DNA from 2 places in the Halorhodospira sp. 9622 genome. Region 2 is predicted to be linked to the other one. Evidence: riboswitches for the same ligand, from Rfam matches in the RefSeq annotation. Region 2 holds a riboswitch; the other holds the start of a gene.
The links. Region 2 has a riboswitch for cobalamin ahead of LRG07_RS04230 (TonB-dependent siderophore receptor). Riboswitches for the same ligand answer to the same signal wherever they lie in the genome.

Region 1: another riboswitch for cobalamin. It lies ahead of LRG07_RS09770 (ABC transporter substrate-binding protein); the one in region 2 lies ahead of LRG07_RS04230 (TonB-dependent siderophore receptor).

The regions. Positions count from the first base shown of each region.
Region 1 covers NZ_JAJNRE010000016.1:33,584-37,882, forward strand. The annotation lists gene LRG07_RS09760 (ABC transporter ATP-binding protein) at 1-85, opposite strand, end outside; gene LRG07_RS09765 (iron ABC transporter permease) at 82-1,173, opposite strand; gene LRG07_RS09770 (ABC transporter substrate-binding protein) at 1,166-2,281, opposite strand; cobalamin riboswitch at 2,423-2,596, opposite strand; gene LRG07_RS09775 (HD-GYP domain-containing protein) at 2,836-4,011, shown strand; gene LRG07_RS09780 (trans-aconitate 2-methyltransferase) at 4,013-4,299, opposite strand, start outside.
Region 2 covers NZ_JAJNRE010000005.1:48,389-52,687, reverse strand. The annotation lists gene LRG07_RS04240 (TonB-dependent receptor domain-containing protein) at 1-907, opposite strand, end outside; cobalamin riboswitch at 1,041-1,278, opposite strand; gene LRG07_RS04235 (cobalt-precorrin-6A reductase) at 1,378-2,133, shown strand; cobalamin riboswitch at 2,191-2,433, shown strand; gene LRG07_RS04230 (TonB-dependent siderophore receptor) at 2,588-4,299, shown strand, end outside.

The sequences.
Region 1 (4,299 bases), on a different contig from region 2:
CCACGCGGGCGTCGACACCGCGAAGCACCTCGGTGCGCCGATAGGCGTAGCGCACGCCGCGCAGTTCGATCCCGGTCGCCGTCACGCCCCCCCTCCCGTCTCGCGGCGACGCAGGATCAGGTAGATGAAAAGCGGCGAACCGATGAACGCCGTGACCACCCCCACGGGCAACACCACCGATTCGAAGGCGTGCAGCGATACCAGATCCGCCAGCGTCAGCAGCAGGGCGCCAATCAGGGCAGTGGCCGGGATCAGGAAGCGGTGATCCGAGCCGATCAAAAGCCGCGCTAGGTGCGGCGCCACCAGACCGAGGAAGCCGATCCCGCCGGTGAACGCCACGGTGACCGCAACCAACAGGGCGACCAGGAACATCAGGCCGATGCGCAGCGGACCGACCGCGATCCCCAAGCTGGTGGCGGTCTCGTCACCGAGCAGCAACCGGTTCAGATCGCCGCTTTTCCAGAGGAAGACCGGCAGGGTCGCCACCAGCGCCGCACTGATGAATACGAAGCTCTCCCAGTCGGCGCGGCTGAGGCTGCCCACGCTCCAGAACATGACCTCTCGGGTGGCGTCGGCATCAGCGAAGTAGATCAGCAGCGTCGTGGTCGCCCCGAAGAAGTACATCAGGGCGATGCCGGCGAGGATCAGGCTCATCGGCGTCGCCCCCTTCCACTGCCCGATGAGCAGGATGAGCAGGGACACCGCCATGGCGAAGAGGAAGGCGTTGCCGACGATGCCGTAAACACCGAAGGCCGAGAAGCCGAAAATGATCGCCAGCGCCGCCCCCAGCGAGGCTCCCGAGGCGATCCCCAGGGTGAACGGCGAGGCCATGGGATTGCGCAGCAGGCTCTGCAGGATGACGCCGCCGAGCGCCAGCCCCATGCCGGCCACCATCGCGGTGGCCAGGCGCGGCAGGCGGATGTTCCAGACCACGTTCTCGGTCTGCGCGCTGACCCACGACGCCCCGAGCGGGCGAGCCACCAGCGCCTGCACCACCTCGCTCAGCGGGATGCCCATCGGGCCCAGCGCCAAGCCAAAGCCCGCCGTAGCCACCAGGGCTGCCGCCAGGCCGAGCAGCACCAGCGTCTTGGCCCGGTTCGCGCGCGTGTAGTCGTCAATGAGGCCCCGCGGTGGCGCCGGCCGGACGGGGGTGCCGACGGTCAACTCAGCCATCCTCGAGGCTGCTGAGCTCCATGAGCCGGTCGTAGAGACCGGGGTCGCCGTAGAAGACCTCCAGAATCTCCTCGCCGCGGTCGCGGAGATCGACGCCTGCCATGGCCTCCGGGTAGAGGACGCGAGCCATGTGCACCAGATCGATCAACCCCGTCGCCAGGTCCCAGCCCATGTAGGTGCCCTTGAAGCGGTGGATACGCTCCGCCTCGATGGCTGCTACACCGGACAAGCGCTCATCGTCGAGCACCTCGGCGCGTTCCACGCGACTCGCTCGGGACGGTGTGTGGAGGAGGATATGCTGGGGATCCCAGCTCAGCAGCTCCTCGGCACTGACCTCGCCATCGTCGCCGGCACGGCCGGCAGTGACCATCTCGGCACCGAGCAGCTCGACGGGGAAGTAGAAGGAGACGTGGTTGTAGAGATTGCGCCGGTGGGCCAGATAGACCCGAGGCGGCTGCTCGCCAGCGACCCGCTGCTGCACGGCGGAGACCGTGGCGTGGTAGAAATCGAGCAGCTCTTCGGCCCGCTCCTCGCGACCGGACACTTCGCCGAGGAGCCGGTAGGCCTGTTCGATCTGCTCCTCGACGGCCTCCTGCGACGCCCGCTCCCGGCCCAGGGTGTTCAGCGCCACCACCGGTACGCCCAGCTGTTGCTCGTAGCGTTCTGCCTGTTCGGCCATCGCCTGATCGTCATCACCGCGGCTGAAGGCCCAGTAGATAAACAGATCCGGCTCCGTGGCGAGCACCCGCTCGGCACTGAACTCCGAACCGGGCTGGCCGCCGCCGACCATGGCCACCTCGTCAAGGCGCCCGAAGGCCTCGACCTCGATGGGCTTCGCCTCGGAGAAACGCGAGCCGTACATATCGCTCGGGATGCCCACCAGGCGCTCCTCAACCCCCAGGTGGAGCGCCATGCGGAAGGCGTCGACATTGACCGTGGCGATCCGCTTGGCCGATTCCGGGACCTCCACGCTGCGGCCGAGCATATCCTCAACCTCACGGGTTTCCCGGGCACCCCCTCCATCCGGATCATCGTCGAGGGCATCCCCACACCCGCCGAGGATAAGGCCGACCCCGGCCACGAGGGCGATGCATGGATTGCGGTGCATGGCTCCTCCAGTCACTGGATCCAGTACGCCATGCGGGGAGCGGGTCGGAAACGGGCACGCCGTGGCGCTGGGACAGGGCGCGGCTGAAGCTACCGTCACCGCCACGCACGGTTCCCCGCCGTGTGGCTGCGACCCCCAGACCGGTCTCCGGGCTCGCGAGCGGGGTCGAACCCCGGGCGCCGCGCCTTCCCGCACCGGGTGCCAGGGACACCGTGGATGCAGTGGCGATGCAGCGCCCACTCTCGCCTACCGTTGCGGGGACAGCGTCGGCCTTGCCTGCGCCCGCCCGGGCCGCAGTGCGCACCGACTTCCCGACCGTCCCCGGCGCTGTCGGGCGGACCACGCGGCGGGGAACGGCCCCGGCAGCGATGGTAACTGCCAGGTCACCTGGGGAGGCTGGACTCTACGGCCGGCTCGGGGCAGCTGTCAACGCGGCCCGATCGGGCGCCCAGCCGGGCCGATGGCCACAACCTCGAACTTTATGGCACAATTGCGCCGTATCAAAGAAGGGTATGGACGCCCGCGACCCCTCCCGACCCCCCGACGGAGATGTCATGGGCACAGACGCGAATTCACCCTGCCCCCAGGCGGGTGACATAGTCACCGACGCGCTGGATACCCTGCCGCTGAGCGACCAGGAACCGCACCTGCGCCTTAGCGAGCGCTTTGAACGCCTGCGCTGCCATATCAACCAAGCGCTGCCCGGCGGCGCGATCCACCGCATCGCCGTCGCCATCTACGAACCGGACGCCAACCGTCTCAAGACCTACGGCGCCGGCGGCGATGCTCCCAGCCCCCTGGATCACTACGAGACCCGGCTGGGCGAGGCCCCCACCCTGCGCGCCCTGGCCGAGGCGCCGCAGGTGCGCATCATCGACGACTACCGGGAACACCCCAGCCCGAAACCGCACACCGTCAGCATCCGCGAGAGCGGGTTGCGCGCCGGGATGATCCTGCCGCTGCAGCACGACGAGAATTTCTTCGGCTTCCTGTTCCTCAACTCCCGGCGGCCGGGCTACTTCTCGGAGGCCGTCGTCGAGCGGCTGGCGCCTTACATCGACCTGGCCCGCTTGCTCGCCATCACCTCCATCCGCACCACGCAGACCCTGCGCGGCGCGGCGCGCACGGCCATGGCCTTCGGCCGTGCGCGGGACGACGAGACCGGTGGCCACCTCGCCCGGATGGCGGAGTACAGCCGACTGATCGCTCTCGAGCTGGCCGCAGCTCACGGTCTCGGCGACGAATACATCGAGATGGTCTATCAGTTCGCCCCGGTGCATGACGTGGGCAAGATTGCCGTCCCCGACGGCATCCTGCTCAAGCCCGGCCGGCTCACCGACGAGGAGTTCGCGCAGATGCGCGAGCACGTCAGCCGCGGCGTGGCCATGGTGCTGGCGATGACCGAGGAGCTGGGGCTGAGCGAGGACCGGCGGGCGGCCATCATGCGCAACATCGTCGCCTACCACCACGAGCGCCTTGACGGCAGCGGGTATCCGACCGGTGCACGCGGCGAGCAGATCCCGCTGGAGGGGCGCATTGTGGCCGTCGCCGACGTCTTCGACGCCCTGACCAGCGAGCGCCCCTACAAACGGCCTTGGGGTTTCGCCGAGGCTGCCGAGACCCTGCGCGCCGAGGCAAAGGCGGGCAAGCTGTGCGGGGAGTGCGTGGAGGCTTTCCTGCGCCGGGGCGCCGAGATCGAGGCGATCAGACAGCGCCACGGCCACCGCTGAGCTAGCCGCACACGTCCAAACGAGCGCGACAGGCCCGCGGAATCCGGTAGAGATAGACCGGGGCGTCCAGGCGCACGGGCGGCCGGTGCACGGCGCACGGTTGCCAGCCCGGGATGCGGAACGTGTTGCTCACCACCAGCGCCCCGGCGGGCAACTCCCGGCGCCATCGCGGCTCGAGCTCGCGAATCGCCTCAAGGTGCAGATAGCAAACCACCGCACGGGCATCACGGAAGGACACCTGGCGCAGGTCGCGGCGCCGGAATTCGACATTGGGCACCGGCCGGATCC
Region 2 (4,299 bases):
TACTGTCGAAGGTATCCTGCTCGTCCTTCGCCTGGGAGACCGCCAGCTCGCTAAACCATCGGTCGGTTAGGTCCCCGCGGACACCGCCACGGAGAGCCTGGAAGACGTGGTCTGTCCAGTCCTCTTCACCATCGTTCGCATCGAATTCGGTCTCGCCTTGCGAGCGCATGCCCGTCGCGAAGAGTTCAGCACCACCGTTCAACCGATGGCTGAAACGGCCGCTGAAGCTGGTATTTTCAAAGCCGTCCGGGTCTTCATCCCCCGTTTCGTCGAGAACGTTGATTCCGTCCGTCTCGTAGTGGCTGGCCGAGAGCGCGTAGCGGCTCGCCGCGGTCCCGCCGGAGACGCCCACGCCGAATTCATGGGTATTGAATGAGCCGGCGCCGCCGAAGGCGCGGAAGCGCGGCGGCCCCTCCTCCCCCTCGCGGGTGAAGATCTGCACCACGCCGCCGATGGCATCGGCGCCGTAGACACTGGTTCTCGGCCCACGCACCACCTCGATGCGGTCGATCTCGGCCGGGGGCAGATACTGCCACGCTGCCCCGCCAAGTGTTGCCGAATTCATCGGCACCCCATCGACCAGCAGCAGGGTGTGGTCCGGGTTGGTGCCGCGCATGAAAAGACTGGTGTTTTTCCCGAAGGGACCGTTCGTCGTCAGGCTCGTCCCCGCCCGCCCCTGCAGCAGGTCCGAGACCTGCCGCGGCTGCTGGCGGTCGATCTCGTCGCGGTCAATCACGGAGACGGAGGACAGGGATTCGTCGACGGTCTGGGTCATTCGGGTTGGCGTGACCACGAGGGGGGCAAGTTGCGCCGACTCGCCGTCGGTATCGGCCATGGCCGGGACGCTGCTCACGATCAGGCCGGCCGCCACGCCCGCGGCGACCCGGCTGGTGGTGTTGCTGGACATATTTTCCTCCCTTCCGCGCGCCACCCGCACGCGCGTCGGTTCGGTTCCACCGCAGGGAGGAGGACAGAAATGGGGGGAGGGATCGCGCTTGCGCCCGGCAAACGGAGGCCTGCCCCGGTCTGCCGCCTCCCGCGGCACCTGGGTTCCCTCAGGCCGGTCTCCGGGCTCGTGGGTGGGGTCGGTGACCCCGGGCGAATCGCCTTCCCGCAGGGCCCGCCGCCGAACGACGGCGCCTTGCAGTGGCTTTGTGATCCGCCCCCCACCTACCGTTGCGGGGGCAGCGCCGGACTCGCCGCTAGGTGCGGCTGAACCGGTCTTCCCGTTTCACCCCGCCGCTGCTCGCGCGGGGCACCTGAGGAGCTTGGTACTCTAGGCAGCCTGGGCCCCGCCGTCAAACCGCCGCACCCCGACGTCCAAAGGAGACGTGATGCACCGCCACCGACTGGCACAGACCACTGCCCCGGCCCGCCATGGCGCCTGAGCCGCTGCGTGTCCTGCTCCTTGGCGGTACCGGCGAGGCGCTGGCACTGGGCCAGGCGCTGGAGCAGGAGCCCGGGATCGCCGCGGTCTATTCGGTGGCCGGGGTGACTCGCCGCCCCCGCCTGCCCCGCTTGCCGGTCCGTCGCGGCGGATTCGGGGGCGTTGCCGGACTGGCCGGGTACCTGCGCCAGCACGGTGTGCACTGCCTGGTCGATGCCACCCACCCCTTCGCCGCCGGCATATCGGCCAACGCGGCGGCGGCCGCCCGGCAAACGGGGACAACCCTGCTGGCAGTGCGTCGACCAGCGTGGCAACCGGGGCCGGACGAGCAGTGGCACCGGGTGGCCGATATGGCCGCCGCCGCCCAAGCGCTGGGTCCGCAGCCGGGCCGGGTGCTGCTGACCATCGGCAATCAGGAGGTCCCGGCCTTCTGCGCCGCGCCCCACCACCACTACTGGATCCGCTGCCTGGAGCCGCCGGAGCGGGTGCCGCCCGGAGCCCGGATCCTCTTCCAGCGCGGGCCGTTCCACTACGCCGACGAGTGCCACCTGCTCCGCGAGCACGGCATCGACACCCTGGTCACCAAGAACGCCGGCGGGGCCGCCACCCGCAGCAAACTCGATGCGGCCCGGGACTGCGGAGTCCGCATCGTGATCGTCGAGCGCCCGCCGGACCCGCCGGAGGCGGAGGTGGCCATCGACGTCGAGCAGGCGCTGGCGTGGCTTCGCCAAAAGCGGCAGGCCTGACAACCATCACTCTTTCCATGGATGAGTGGACGTTTACAGATCCAGGGGCGGCTGCTAACGTCCTTCGCGCTATTGGGTGCCCGCCGAGGACGCTGCGCCTCGCGGGTTAAACGGGAAGACCGGTCCAGCCGCACCCAGCGGCGAGTCCGGCGCTGCCCCCGCAACGGTAGGTGGGGGGCGGATCACTAGGCCACTGCAAGGCAACGTCGTTCTGCGGCGGGCCCTGCGGGAAGGCGATCTGCCCGGGGTCATCGACCCCACCCACAAGCCCGGAGACCGGCCCATGGCCAACCGGAAGACCGCGGGAGGCGGCGTGCCGGGACCGGGTTCCAGTGCTCACGGCGATTAGCCATTAGCCGTGCCAGGCTGCACGCAACTCGATCCCCGATTCGCTGACTCCCCGCGGTAGGCATTCACGAGCAATCGCGCACGGGCGGTGCGTGAAGGAGTCAGCATGGCTAAAGGAAAGCCCGTCACTCGGGCGTTGATGAGCGCCGCAGCGCTGCCCCTGATGGCAGCCCCCCAGGTCCACGCCACCGAAGAGGCCCCCACCCTCCTGCCCGACCTGACGGTCACTGCAGCCACGCGCACCGAGCGCCAGGTCGAACATACCCCAGCGGCGACGGAGATCCTTACGGCGGAGCAGCTCCAGCGCAGCGGTGCTGCCACACTCGGGGAGGCGCTGCGGTCGGAGTCCAGCATCTCGGTCGCGGCGGACGGAAGCAGCACCTCCATTCGAGGTGGGAACCGCAGTGAGACACTCTACCTCGTTGATGGTCGAAGACTTCTCGTACACACCAGAAATGTCTTGGACCGCATCCCTGTCAGTCATGTCGAGCGCATCGAGATCGTCAAAGGACCAGGAAGCGCCACTTACGGCTCTGATGCCTTGGCTGGCGTGATCAATGTCATTACTCGCCGTCCCGAACCGGGTCTGGAAGGAGGTGTAGAACTACAGACCGGCGCTCCGACAGATGCCGATGGCGGCGAGCGGCACCAAGGGGCTGCCTACCTGGGCGGCGGCACGCAGGATACGCGCTTCAGGCTCTTCGCTGATGCCGTGGAGCAGAGGGCGCACTCAGAGGAAACCACCTCCCGACCAACTGTGAATGGCGATGCTGTATCCCCTCAGACCTTTGATCGGGACCTCCGCCCTTCGGCCGACGTTTACAACCTCCGTGCCGGCCTCACCCACTGGTTCACAGAGGATTTCCATATCGACCTGGAAGCCGCGTTCATGCGCGAGGAGCGCCAAGAGCGCTACGTCCACAGGCCGCCAACGGAAACCGGGGATGGAGGTACCGCAAGGCAATTTGCCGTCGAGCAAACCTCAGAGACCCAGCGGCGTGACTTGGCAGCCAAAGCGGAGTGGCTACCCACCGAAACCCTTCAGTTGCGCTACCAGATCTACGAGAGTCGACGGGAGATGGAGCGGGCCAACGCATTCCTTGATCCTGAGGCCTTCGGATTTGACTCTGCCGAAGACAGCGAGTTCGCGCCGCGAGAGCCGAAGAACATCCTACGTGTCAATGAGTTGAAGGCACAGTGGCAACCTATGAGTCGCCACACAGTGACAACCGGATTCGAACACCAGCAGCAGGTTGATAAAAACCGCGTTCCTGACGACGAGCCTCGCGAGGAACAGTGGATCGCAAGCCCCTTCGTGCAGCATGACTGGCAGATCACGGACCGCCTTCAGCTGATCTACGGCGCGCGTCACGACGAGACCTCGGAAGACGACAGCGGCACTTCCCTTCAGGCCGGCGCCGAGTACCGCCTCGCCCCGTCGGCCAGGCTGCGAGCCCATTACGCGGAAGGGTTCAAAATGCCGGACCTGAGGCAATTGCATATTGACGCACGGAACCCCCGGGGGGACCGCGTCCTCGGCGCACATGTCACCGAACCCAGCGTGGACAAGGAGCCCCATGAACTCGCCGCGGAAAGCAGCCGCAACTTCGAGGTCGGCATCGCGGGCGACCTGGATCTACAAGGGGATATCACAGCGTTCTACGACGTTGGACTCTTCTACACCGAGTACGACGACCGCATCTCCCAGGTTCCCGAGACAAATCAGTACAGAACATTCAGAAACGTCGAGGACGCTCGGACCCAGGGAACCGAACTCCAGTTCGGCGTCGCCTTCGACCCGCAACTGGAGCTGAGCCT